Regions from separate parts of the Pseudomonas sp. BR20 genome, predicted to be linked through region 1. Evidence: riboswitches for the same ligand, from Rfam matches in the RefSeq annotation. Region 1 holds a riboswitch; each other region holds the start of a gene.

Region 1 (4,368 bases):
GGCGGCGCGCAGTTGCGCTTCGAGGCCCGCCGCGTCCAGCTCCTGGCCGATCAGCACCAGCCGTGTGATGCGCGCTTCGTCGGCGCCCCAGGCACGGTCGAAGTGCTTGTCGAAACGCGTGCCCACGCCCTGGATCAGCAGGCGCATCGGTTTGTTCGGGATGGCGGCGAAGCCTTTGACGCGCAGGATGCCGTGCTGAACCACCAATTGGGTCAGGGCGTCGAGCAGCAGCGCCTCGTCGGCTTGGGGCAGGTCGATGGAGATGGAATCGAAGGCATCGTGATCATGATCGTCTTCACCATCGTGGTGATGATCGTGGTGGCTATGGCGACCGTCGATATGTTCTTCGGAACCCGCGCCGAGACCGATCAATACATCCAACGGCAGGCGACCGCTGCTGGCTTCGATGACCTTCACAGCCGGCGGCAGTTCTTCGGCGACTTCCAGGCGTACACGGGCCAGGTCTTCGGCGCTGATCAGGTCGGATTTGTTGAGGATCACCAGGTCGGCGCTGGCCAGTTGGTCGGCAAACAGCTCGTGCAGCGGCGATTCATGGTCCAGGTTCGGGTCGAGTTTGCGCTGGGCATCGACCTGGTCCGGGAACGCGGCAAAGGTGCCGGCGGCCACGGCCGGGCTGTCGACCACGGTGATGACGGCATCAACCGTGCAGGCGCTGCGGATTTCCGGCCACTGGAAGGCCTGTACCAACGGTTTTGGCAGGGCCAGGCCCGAGGTTTCGATAAGGATATGGTCGAGGTCGCCGCGACGGGCGACCAGTTCGCGCATCACCGGGAAGAACTCTTCCTGCACCGTGCAGCACAGGCAGCCGTTGGCCAGCTCGTACACGCGGCCGTTGGCCTCTTCTTCGGTGCAACCGATGGAGCACTGCTTGAGGATCTCACCGTCGATGCCCAGCTCGCCGAACTCGTTGACGATCACCGCAATGCGACGGCCCTGGGCGTTGTCGAGCATATGGCGCAGCAAGGTGGTTTTGCCCGAGCCGAGGAAGCCGGTAACGATGGTGACGGGGAGTTTGGCCAGTGTTTTCATCGGATGCCCTTTGGGGCGGGCATACGGGACGATAGGCCCTGCGGCGGCGCGCAGCAGCAGATTTCGTCACCGGATCACCCCGCCCGGTTGAATTGGAAAATCGGTGACGAGGCAGGTCTCCTGGCTTGGGGCTTGCGGGTCTTGCGACCGGCGCTGACTGCGCCTTCCCGCCGTAATGGCAGTGGCGTGGCAGTCAGATAAACCCTTCACAGTTGCGGGGGCAGCCGCGGCTTGGACCGCGTTCCCTTCTTAGCTTCGGCCTGGGCCGAAGAACCTCGAAGGTGCAAGGCTACAGGGGCTCGCCGCATTTGACTACCGTCCCCGGCCCATGCTCTCCTACACATCTTGTTTCGGGTGCCCTTCACAGGGTGAAACGGGAAACCGGTGAGTCATAGCGTTATGACGAGTCCGGTGCTGCCCCCGCAACGGTAAGCGAGTGAAGCGTCAGATCCACTGTGCCTGTATGGCATGGGAAGGCGACGCTTTATAGACCCAGTGTCCCTCGCAAGCCCGGAGACCGGCCCGAATAACATCGAATAACAAACCCGCGGTGGGCGGGCGCTGTTAAAACCCTGCGTGCCTGGCTCGCGGGGTTTGCATGCGCTCGTTTCACCCTGACACCTGAAAGGGACGCGCCATGTCGATCATCAGCAGCACCTCGCACACCGCCAGCAGCTCCGCCACCCTCAGCCAACGCCTGACCGCCGCCATCGGTGCGTCGATCCTCGGCGCGTGCCTGGTGTATTTTGCCGGCTTCTCGCATATCGAGGCGGTGCACAACGCGGCCCACGATACCCGCCACAGCGCCGCGTTCCCGTGCCACTGAGGTCTGCCGACATGATCAAGCGTATTGCGCAAACCGCAGGGTTCACCGGCTTGCTGGCCGCCCTGCTGCTGACCTTGCTGCAAAGCTTCTGGGTCGCGCCGCTGATTCTTCAGGCGGAAACCTTTGAAAAGGCCCCAGCCGCGACTGAAGTCGTGCATGAGCACGCCGCGGGCGCCGCCGCGCACACCCACGACGCCGAAGCCTGGGAGCCGGCAGACGGCTGGCAACGCGTGCTGTCGACCACCGGCGGCAACCTCGTGGTCGCCGTCGGCTTCGCCCTGATGCTCGCCGGCCTCTATACCCTGCGCGCCCCTACCCGTACGGCCCAAGGCTTGCTCTGGGGCCTGGCCGGTTACGCCACCTTTGTACTGGCGCCCACCCTGGGCCTGCCACCGGAGCTGCCGGGCACTGCCGCCGCTGACCTGGCGCAACGGCAAATCTGGTGGATCGGCACCGCTGCCTCGACGGCGGCCGGTATTGCCCTGATCGTGTTTGGGCGCAACTGGCTGCTGAAAGTCCTAGGCGTGGCGATCCTGGTGGTGCCGCATGTGATCGGCGCGCCGCAGCCGGAAACCCATTCCATGCTGGCGCCGGAAGCCCTCGAAGCGCAGTTCAAGATCGCTTCGCAGTTGACCAACGTGGCGTTCTGGCTGGCGCTCGGCCTGATCAGTGCCTGGCTGTTCCGCCGCAACCGCGACGACCAATACTCGGCATGACCCTGGTGGTCGGCCTGGGTTGCCAGCGGGGTTGTGATGTAGACACCCTGCTGGGCCTGTTTGACAGCGCCCTCGCCAATGGCGGGATTGAGCGCCAGCGTGTCACGGCACTGGCCAGCATCGACCGTAAACAGGACGAGCCTGGGTTGCTCGCCCTGGCCCGCTTGCTCAATCTGCCGTTGCAGTGCTTCAGCGCCGCGCAACTGGCGGCGTATGAAGACCGGCTGAGCCACAAATCCAACGTCGCCTTTGCCCATACCGGCTGTTATGGCATCGCGGAAAGCGCTGCCCTGGCCCTGGCCGAACAGCTCTGCGGCGGTCCTGCCCGCTTGTTGATCACTCGCCAGAAAACCGCCCAGGCCACCTTTGCATTGGCCTGCGCCAGCTAAAATCCCGATAATCGCCCTTCCCGATCATGAGCAATCTTCATGCTCGCCCGCTTTTGCACAGGAATTCTCCATGACCGTCTACTTCATCGGCGCCGGCCCCGGCGATCCGGAATTGATCACCGTCAAAGGCCAACGCCTGATCCGCAGTTGCCCGGTGATCATCTATGCCGGCTCGCTGGTGCCGGCGGCGGTGCTGGAAGGACATCAGGCGCAACAGGTGGTCAACAGCGCCGAACTGCACCTGGAACAGATCATCGAACTGATCAACACCGCCCACGCCAACGGCCAGGATGTGGCCCGCGTGCACTCCGGCGACCCGAGCCTGTATGGCGCGATTGGCGAGCAGATCCGTTACTTGCGTGAGTTGGGCATCCCTTTCCAGATCATTCCCGGAGTAACGGCGGTGGCAGCCTGCGCCGCGTTGCTGGAAACGGAACTGACCCTGCCGGACATCGCCCAAAGCGTGATCCTGACCCGCTACGCCGATAAAACCAGCATGCCGGCCGGGGAAGAGTTCGACAGCCTGGCCCGGCATGGCACGACCATGGCGATTCACCTGGGGGTCAATCATCTGGAGAAGATCGTCGCCGAACTGCTGCCACACTATGGCGCGGACTGCCCGATTGCGGTGGTGCACCGGGCGACATGGCCGGATCAGGATTGGGTGGTTGGCACACTCAGCGATGTTGCCGACAAAGTCGCCGCCAAGGGCTTTCGGCGTACGGCGCTGATCGTGGTGGGCCGGGTGCTGGCCAGTGACAGTTTCAGTGAGTCATCACTGTATCGGGCCGGGCATGCGCACCTTTATCGACCTTGATTATTTACTTCACGAATAACCAATAAAACATTGATTAAACTGAATAAACACAAAAAATGTGGGAGAGGGCTTGCTCCCGATAGCGGTGTGTCAGCTTCCTCATGAGACGACTGAGGCACCGCTATCGGGAGCAAGCCCCCTCCCACACTTGATCTTTATTGTTAGATAGATGGTGTAAGAGCTTGAATTAAAAGCATAAAAAAACGGCGCTCACGGGCGCCGTTTTTTATGTTCGCAGTGAACGCCTTACTCAGTAGTAGGCGTTTTCTTTCTGCGTGTGGTCTGTCACGTCACGGACGCCCTTGAGCTCCGGAATGCGCTCCAGCAAAGTGCGCTCAATGCCTTCACGCAGGGTCACGTCCGCCTGGCCACAGCCCTGGCAGCCGCCGCCGAACTTCAATACGGCGATGCCGTCATCGACGACGTCGATCAAGCTGACCTGACCGCCGTGGCTGGCCAGCCCCGGGTTGATCTCGGTTTGCAGGTAGTAGTTGATACGCTCGTTGACCGGGCTGTCGGCGTTGACGTTCGGCACCTTGGCGTTGGGCGCCTTGATGGTCAACTGGCCGC
Region 2 (4,368 bases), 860 kb from region 1:
CAGGAACAGTGCCCCGCCCAGCGCACTGGCGGGCAGCAGGCGCGAATGCCCGGTGCCGAGCAGCAGGCGCACCGCGTGGGGGATCACCAGGCCGACAAAGCCGATGGAGCCCACAATCGACACCATCACCGCCGTCACCAGCGCCGCGCACCCCACCAGCACAAACTGCACGCGGCGCACGGGGATGCCCAGGGACGCCGCCGAATCGCTGCCGAAGGTAAACGCATCCAACGCACGACGATGCCACAGGCACACCGCCAGGCCGGTGACCGCCACCGGCACCGCCAGCCACACCGACGGCCAGCGCACGCCGCTGAGGTTGCCCAGCAGCCAGAACATGATGCCGCGGGCCTGTTCGGAACTGGCCGACTTGGTGATCAGGAACGCGGTGAGCGCATTGAACAGCTGCGACCCGGCGATGCCCGCGAGGATGATCTGCCCGGTGCCGCTGGATGAGCCACTGGCCCGTGCGAGCAGGATCACCAGCGCAAACGCCGCCATCGCGCCGACAAAGGCGCCGGCCGAGAGTGAAACCAGCCCGCCGCCCACGCCCATCAACGCCACCAACACCGCGCCCGTCGAAGCCCCGGCGCTGATGCCCAGCAGGTACGGATCGGCCAATGGGTTGCGCAGCAACGACTGCAAAATCACCCCACAGGTCGCCAGCCCGGCCCCGCAGGCGGCGGCAACCAGGGCACGGGTGAGGCGGTAGTTCCACACCACGCCTTCATCGATCGGGTCCAGCACGTAACCGGCCGCCCACAGCTTGTTGGCGAGCACCTGAAGCACCACCTGGGGCGAGATGGCGGTTTCGCCGATGGCCACGCCGGCGAGCACGGCGATCAGCAATAGCGCCAGGGCGAGTAAGGTCCGGATCATTTCGGCAGGTCGTAGCCGTCGATGGCCGTGGCCAGTTGTTCCAGGCCATCGAACGTGCGGATGCTGGCCTGCAGCGCCAGGGCGTCGAGGATGATGATGCGGTTGTTTTTCACCGCGTCCATGTTGCGCGTGACCGGGTCGCTGCGCAGGAAGGCGAGTTTCTTTTCATGGTCGTCGGCGGGGTAGCGGCGGCGGTCCATGCGGGCGATCACCAGGAAGGTCGGGTTGGCCTTGGCGAGGGTTTCCCAGCCGACGGCGGGCCACTCTTCATCGGACTGCACCACATTGTGCAGGCCGAGGGTTTCGAGCATAAATTCGGGAATGCCCTTGTGGCCGGCCACGTACGGGTCGCTGGCCATTTCGGCGCTGGAAAACCACACCAGCGCGCTCGCCTGCTTGAGGCCTTTGCTCTGCACGGTGGCCACGGATTTGGCCAGGCGCGCCTTGAGCGCGTCGTTCAGGTGTTGGCCGCGATCCTGTACGTCGAAAATCTGCGCCAGCTGGCTGATGCTCTTGTAGATCGTCTCGATACGGAACGGCTCCAGTCGCGTGCCGTCGGCGCCCACCAGGTTGTCCTTGCCTTCGCAGTCGGAGGGCAGCAGGTAGGTGGGGATCTTCAGTTCGTGAAACTGCTCGCGGGTACCGACCACGCCTTGCGGGCCCACCACCCATTCCAGCTCGGCGGCCACCAGTTGCGGGCGCTTGGCGATCACCGCTTCAAAGCTGGGCTCGTTGTTGGCCAGGCGCTCGATGCTGTCGTTCTGTGCCTTGAACTGCGGCAACACGCTGTTGAACCACAGCGAGGTGCCGACCACGCGGTCAGCCACACCGAGGGCATAGAGCATTTCGGTGGCGGCCTGGCCGATGGTCACGCTGCGCGCGGGCGCCTGCGGGAAGGTGAGGGTGCTGCCGCAGTTTTCCAGGGTCAGCGGGTATTGAGTTGGCGCGGCTTGGGCCAGGGCGCAGAAACCCAGGGCACTGATCAGGGCGGTAACGCGTGGCAGCATGAGGCAATCTCCGTGTGAACCGTACGTGGGAACAGGGGAGGTACGGTTCGGAAATACGCCCTCGAACACTGCCGGTCGGGCAGGTAAGGATGTCCTTCCCGGACACCCCGCCGGTTAGTGATTTTGCTGGGCCGGCAGGTCTCCTGACTGATGCGTCGTCGCCACGCTCCGGCCTTCCCGGACGTGGTCCAGTGGCAGTGGGGAGCAGGCTCGGCATCTACAGTTGCGGGGGCAGTTCCGATTGACGCGGCATACCGCGCTTCGGATTCCCTATTAGTCCCGTTTGGGAACCGGCGCGGTATGGTAGTTGATTAGGGCGAGGCGATACAGCCCGAGGGGCGCCCAGTCAGACACGAATATCCTCAGGGCCCTGGATCAGCGCTTCGATTCGCGTGCCTGTGGCGCGCTCTTCGTTGCTGAAGCCGTCGTAGTCCGCCAGGTTGGCGAAGCGGATGCCGGTCAATTGTTCGATCTGGATCACGCTCCGCTGGTAGGTCCTGACCTGGCCGAACATCAGGTCGAGCTGACCCAGTTCGCGGCTTTGGTCGATCATATAGGCACTGGCAGAGGGTTTGCCGTCATCGCTGAGGTAGGCCACCACTTTCCAGAACGCCTTGGGGATTTTGATACCTCGGTAGACGCGGTCATCGTCGGCGAACACCGGGCCGCTGAACACCGTTGCCCGGGCTTTCCAACGTTGCGTGTTATTGAGGATGTAGTCTTCCAGTTCCAGCCAGGTCTTCTGGTTGAACCCGCTCATCTGCGGCGAGCAGTTGGTGAAGTGGAAGGTGTCGAGGTTGGCCGTTTTCGCCTCGTCGCCCCAGTTGGGGTCCTGGCGCCGTACCAGGTGGCCGCGATCCAGGCCATTGTTGGTGTAGAGCGCTTCGCCTACCTGCGCGCTGATCGGCAGGCGACCATCGTAGGCCCAGGTGTCGTTGCTGCGGATTATCTCCACATGCTGCCCGCCGTCGATATTAACCCCCACGTAAAGCGCCAGTCGTCGGGAACGGGACATCGTCACCGAGAAATGCGTGTAGTCCAGCCGCAGCGGTTGTACGTCATCCGCCAATGCTTCATCGGCGGTGGGCCAGGGCACCACGAAGCTGCTGAGAAAATCCTCCGCGTAGCCGCGTCGGTCCTGTAGATCCTTGGCGGCGGTGACACGGGGCGTTGCCGCCCGGGCTTCCATCAGCGCGGGCTTGACCGCGATCAACGGGCGCAGATCGGCGAGTCGTGGGCGGTGCGAAAGGTCGATTTTGGCTTTGCGGGCTGGCATGGGTAAGTCCTCCTTGGATAAACACGACTGCAACATGGATTGATGACAATTGATGACACGGGTTAACCCTGGGGGGCTATCCTCAAACGGTTACCGGAGCTACACCATATGCCAACAGGGAGCCAGCCAATGTGTGATCGCCACCACCGCAACCCGATTTTCTGCCTGATTCCGCCGTATATGCTCGACCAGATCGCGCGTCACGGTGATAAGGCCCAGCGCGACATCGCGCTGCGCACCCGCGCCAAGGACAGCACGTTCCGTTCGCTGCGCATGGTCGCAGTGCCCGCCAAGGGGCCGGCCCACATGGCCCTGGTGATGGGCGCCGGCAAACGGCGCTCGATCTACAGCGCCGAAGGCACCGACAGCCTGCCGGGCAAGCTGATCCGCGGTGAAGGCCAGCCCGCCAGTGGCGACGCCGCCGTGGACGAAGCCTATGACGGCTTGGGCGCCACGTTCGATTTTTTCGAAGAGGTGTTCGACCGCAACTCCATCGACGACGCCGGCATGGCGCTGGATGCCACCGTGCACTTTGGCCAGAACTATAACAATGCGTTCTGGAACTCGACCCAGATGGTGTTTGGTGATGGCGATGACCAGTTATTCAATCGCTTCACGGTGGCCCTCGATGTGATTGGCCATGAATTGGCCCATGGCGTCACCGAGGACGAAGCCAAGCTGATGTATTTCAATCAGTCCGGTGCCTTGAACGAGTCGCTGTCGGACGTGTTCGGCTCACTGATCAAACAGTATGCGTTGAAGCAAACGGCCCAGGACGCCGACTGGTTGATCGGCAAAGGGCTGTTCACCAAGAAGATCAAAGGCACCGCTCTGCGTTCGATGAAGGCCCCGGGTACGGCGTTCGATGACAAGCTGCTGGGCAAGGACCCCCAGCCAGGGCATATGGACGACTTTGTCCAGATCTACGAGGACAATGGCGGGGTGCATATCAATTCCGGCATTCCCAACCATGCGTTCTATCAAGTGGCGACGAAGATAGGCGGGTTTGCCTGGGAGCGCGCTGGGCGCATCTGGTATGACGCGCTGCGCGATGCGCGGTTGCGGCCGAACTCGGGTTTTTTGCGTTTCGCGCGTATAACCTACGATATCGCCGGCCGTCTCTACGGCGCGAACAAGGAGGAGCACAAGGCGGTCAAGGAGGGCTGGAAAGCGGTTGGCATTAACGTCTGACGTGAGGAACAGCCA
Region 3 (4,368 bases), 1.2 Mb from region 1:
GATAACCAGTTTATCCACTCCAGCAGCCGTCGCAGTGGCGGTGTTCGAGTCGACAGCCTGGGCGACAGTTACTGGAGCAAAACCTTCATCGAAGCCAAGCGCGCACTCGCCATGGCCCCGACTACGGTTACCGCCAGTAAGTAAACTTAAAGTGATACTTGAAGTTTGACGTGTAAGGGCTAGAATCCCTGGACATTGTTGTAATCCGTTCGCGCGAGCTTTGCTTGCGCGTTCTGGTTTTCAGCGTTCGGCAGCGATAGCCGCATCCAGACCAGGATTGTTCTGCACATGTCGACCACAGCCCGCCTGCTCCTTATTCTCTGCGCCGCGCTGATCAGCGCCTGCGCCAGCCGGCCGCCGCCTGCTCCCGTTGCGGTCAAGCCCAAGCCGGTATTCAACTATTCCACCCAGAATTTCTCGCCTGCGGCCGAAGACGTGCTCTTTCGTGCGCTGGGCCTGGTCGGCACGCCTTACCGTTGGGGCGGCAACACGCCGGACTCGGGTTTTGATTGCAGCGGCCTGATCGGCTTTGTCTTCCGCGACGCCGCCGGCATCTCCCTGCCGCGCACCACCCGCGAACTGATCGTGATGCGCGCCCAGGATGTCAGTGAGCAGAACCTGCAAACCGGCGATTTGCTGTTCTTCGCCACCGGTGGCGGTTCCCAGGTCAGCCACGCCGGGATCTACGTGGGCGAAGGCCGCTTTGTCCATGCACCGCAAACCGGCGGTACGGTGAAGCTGGATACCTTGTCCAAGGCGTATTGGCAGAATGCTTATCTGAGCGCCAAGCGTGTGTTGCCAGCAAACCTGGCACGTAATCCCTGAACCAAACACCGAACTAAATGTGGGAGGGGGCTTGCCCCCTCCCACATTGGTTTTATGTTGCTTCTGGAGGCGTTTATTGAGCCGCCGACACCCGCCACACCTTATTCCCCACATCATCCGCCACCAGCAGATCCCCCTGCTGATCAATCACCACGCCCACCGGCCGACCCATGGCTTTCTCATCTTTGTCGAGGAACCCGGTCAGCACATCCACCGGCTGACCTTTAGGCTGGCCACCCTCGAATGGTACGAAGATCACCTTGTAGCCACTGTGTGGCTTGCGATTCCACGAGCCATGCTGGCCGATGAACGCGCCGTTACTGAAAGGCGCCGGGAGTTTGCTGCCCTCGGCGAACGTCAGGCCCAAAGACGCCGTGTGCGGCCCCACCGCATAGTCCGGCGCAATTGCCTTGGCCACCAGGTCCAGGTTCTGCGGTGTGACGCGCACATCCACATGCTGGCCGTAATAGCTGAAGGGCCAGCCATAGAACCCGCCATCCTTGACCGAGGTGATGTAGTCCGGCACCAGGTCGCTGCCGATCTCATCGCGCTCGTTTACCGCTGTCCATAGCTTGCCGCTCTGGGGTTCCCAGGCCATGCCGTTAGGGTTGCGCAGGCCGGAAGCGAAAATGCGGTGCTGGCCGCTGGCGCGATCCACTTCCCAGATAGCCGCCCGGCCCTGTTCCGCTTCAAGACCGTTTTCGCCGACGTTACTGTTGGAGCCGACGCTCACATACAGTTTGCTGCCGTCCTTGCTGGCGACCACGTTCTTGGTCCAGTGGTGATTGATGCTGCCGCCCGGCAGGTCGACCACCTTGGTGCCAGGCGCCTTGATCGCGGTTTCACCCGCTTGATAGGGGAAGCGCAACAGCTTGTCCGAATCGGCCACGTACAGGTCATTGCCGACCAGTGTCATGCCGAAGGGCGAGTTGAGGTTTTCCAGGAACACCGTGCGGGTCTCGGCGACGCCATCGTGATCGGCATCGCGCAACAGGGTGATGCGGTTCGGGCTTGGCACCCCGGCACCGGCGCGGCCCATGACCTTCTCCATGACCCAGCCGCGAATGCCCGTGGAATCATCCGGTTTGGGCGGCGCATTGGTTTCCGCCACCAGCACATCGCCGTTGGGCAGCACATATAGCCAGCGCGGGTGGTCCAGGCCTTCAGCGAACGCCGCTACTTGGGTGCCGGCCGCTGCGGTTGGCTTCACGCCCTCTGGCCAGCCGATTGCCGGGGCAATGTTCACGGTGGGGATCAGGGTTTTGTTCGGTTCCGGTAGCTGGGGCGATGGCCCGGTGCCGTCGGACACCTGCAGGGTGGAGCTTTCACCGCAGGCGGCGAGGGTGCCGGCGAGCATGATGAGTAGGGCGAGTCTGGTTTTATGCATGGTGTTCTCCTTGATACCTGTAAGGGTAGAGGAGGGCGCTGGTGCGATGGTTCAAGTGCAAGGCCAGCTTTAATTGACGCTCCACCCCCAACCCACTAACCTTCGCGGCTTGTTCCAGGTGCTCTGTGACCCATGGGTCGACCGAGTGAAACAGGGAAGCCGGTGAGCGAGCGCACTTGTACACAGTGCTGCCGCGATTCCGGCGCTGCCCCCGCAACGGTAAATGAGTCAAGACGGTGCCTTTTGCCACTGTATCGCCCGCGATATGGGAAGGCGCGCCGTCGGCGTGTTCGCTCTGTAGATGAGCAAGCGCGCCACTCATGAGCCCGGAGACCGGCCTGGATCATCCAACAGCATCACGGTGGGCGATGCTTGGCTGTCTGTTTTTTCCTGCCTGCCGTTTTTGTCCAGCCCCAACGGAGAGCTGCCATGACCGATACCCCCGACCGCGACGAACGCCACCTGGCGCGCATGCTGCGCAAAAAAGCCGTGATCGACGAGCGCATCGCCAATTCCCCCAATGAGTGCGGCTTGCTGCTGGTGCTGACCGGCAACGGCAAAGGCAAGAGCAGTTCCGCATTCGGCATGCTCGCGCGCGCCATGGGCCACGGCATGCAGTGTGGTGTGGTGCAGTTCATCAAAGGGCGCAACAGCACCGGTGAGGAGTTGTTCTTCCGTCGCTTCCCCGAACAGGTGCGTTTCCACGTGATGGGCGAAGGCTTCACCTGGGAGACCCAGGACCGCCAACGCGATATCGCCGCCGCCGAAGCCGCCTGGGCCGTCTCCCGTGAACTGCTGCAAGACCCCACCATCGGCCTGGTGGTGCTGGATGAGCTGAACATCGCCCTCAAGCATGGCTACCTGGACCTAGATCAGGTTCTCAGCGACCTGCAAGCCCGTCCGCCGATGCAACACGTGGTGGTCACCGGCCGTGGCGCCAAGCCTGAACTGATCGAAATGGGCGACACCGTCACCGAAATGGGCATGCTCAAGCACGCGTTCCAGGCCGGTATCAAGGCACAGAAGGGCGTCGAACTTTGAATCAGCCCCGTCATTGCCCGGCCGTCCTGATCGCCGCACCGGCGTCCGGCCAGGGCAAAACCACCGTCACCGCCGCGCTGGCCCGTTTGCACCGCAACCTGGGGCGCAAGGTGCGCGTGTTCAAATGCGGCCCGGACTTCTTGGACCCGATGATCCACGAGCGCGCCAGCGGTGCGCCGGTGTATCAATTGGACATGTGGATGGTGGGCGAGCAGGAAAGTCGTCGCCTGCTGTGGGAAGCGGCGGGCGAGGCCGACCTGATCCTGATCGAAGGTGTGATGGGCCTGTTCGATGGCACACCGTCCAGCGCCGATCTGGCGCGGCACTTCGGCGTGCCGGTGCTCGCAGTAATCGACGGCACCGCCATGGCCCAGACCTTTGGCGCCCTGGCGCTGGGCCTGGCGCGCTATCAGCCGGACCTGCCATTCGCCGGGGTGCTGGCCAACCGCGTCGGTACCCTGCGCCATGCGCAACTGCTGGAAGGCAGCCTGACCGAAGGCCTGCGCTGGTATGGCGCACTGTCCCGCGAAACCGGGATCGAACTGCCCAGCCGCCATTTGGGCCTGGTGCAAGCCAGCGAGCTGAACGATCTCGACGTGCGCCTGGACGCCGCCGCCCAGGCATTGGGCAGCAGCTGTGAAGTCGCATTGCCGCCACCGGTGACCTTCGCCGCGCCGGAAGTGATCGCGGCCGAGCCGTTGCTGGCCGGTGTACGCATTGCGGTGGCCCGTGACGAAGCCTTCGCCTTCACCTATGGCGCCAGCCTTGACCTGCTGCGAGCGATGGGGGCCGAACTGACGTTTTTCTCGCCGATCCATGATCGCCAGCTGCCCGAGGCTGACAGTCTCTATTTGCCCGGCGGTTACCCGGAACTTCATCACCAGGCGTTGTCGGAAAACACCCCGATGCTTGAAGCTATTCGTAACCACCATGCCGCCGGCAAGCCCTTGCTCGCCGAGTGCGGCGGCATGCTCTACCTGCTGGATTCGCTCACCGATGTCGACGGCATCCGCGCCGAACTGGTCGGCCTGCTGCAAGGCGATGCGGTGATGCAAAAGAAACTGGCCGCCCTGGCCCTGCAAAGCGTCGAACTGCCGGAAGGCGTGCTGCGCGGG

What was found. Region 1 has a riboswitch for cobalamin ahead of ACHPFG_RS17800 (CbtB domain-containing protein). Riboswitches for the same ligand answer to the same signal wherever they lie in the genome.
Positions count from the first base shown of each region.
Region 2: another riboswitch for cobalamin. It lies ahead of ACHPFG_RS21615 (ABC transporter substrate-binding protein); the one in region 1 lies ahead of ACHPFG_RS17800 (CbtB domain-containing protein).
Region 3: another riboswitch for cobalamin. It lies ahead of cobO (cob(I)yrinic acid a,c-diamide adenosyltransferase); the one in region 1 lies ahead of ACHPFG_RS17800 (CbtB domain-containing protein).

Region 1 covers NZ_CP172012.1:3,854,241-3,858,608, forward strand. The annotation lists gene cobW (cobalamin biosynthesis protein CobW) at 1-1,050, opposite strand, end outside; cobalamin riboswitch at 1,144-1,343, opposite strand; cobalamin riboswitch at 1,386-1,590, shown strand; gene ACHPFG_RS17800 (CbtB domain-containing protein) at 1,688-1,876, shown strand; gene ACHPFG_RS17805 (CbtA family protein) at 1,888-2,592, shown strand; gene ACHPFG_RS17810 (cobalamin biosynthesis protein) at 2,589-2,981, shown strand; gene cobM (precorrin-4 C(11)-methyltransferase) at 3,052-3,798, shown strand; gene nfuA (Fe-S biogenesis protein NfuA) at 4,049-4,368, opposite strand, start outside.
Region 2 covers NZ_CP172012.1:4,717,879-4,722,246, reverse strand. The annotation lists gene ACHPFG_RS21620 (FecCD family ABC transporter permease) at 1-879, opposite strand, end outside; gene ACHPFG_RS21615 (ABC transporter substrate-binding protein) at 876-1,886, opposite strand; cobalamin riboswitch at 2,003-2,196, opposite strand; gene ACHPFG_RS21610 (DNA/RNA non-specific endonuclease) at 2,233-3,162, opposite strand; gene ACHPFG_RS21605 (M4 family metallopeptidase) at 3,292-4,353, shown strand; gene ACHPFG_RS21600 (protealysin inhibitor emfourin) at 4,368-4,368, shown strand, end outside.
Region 3 covers NZ_CP172012.1:5,046,669-5,051,036, reverse strand. The annotation lists gene ACHPFG_RS23200 (C40 family peptidase) at 1-144, shown strand, start outside; gene ACHPFG_RS23195 (C40 family peptidase) at 289-825, shown strand; gene ACHPFG_RS23190 (PQQ-dependent sugar dehydrogenase) at 899-2,212, opposite strand; cobalamin riboswitch at 2,312-2,568, shown strand; gene cobO (cob(I)yrinic acid a,c-diamide adenosyltransferase) at 2,642-3,253, shown strand; gene ACHPFG_RS23180 (cobyrinate a,c-diamide synthase) at 3,250-4,368, shown strand, end outside.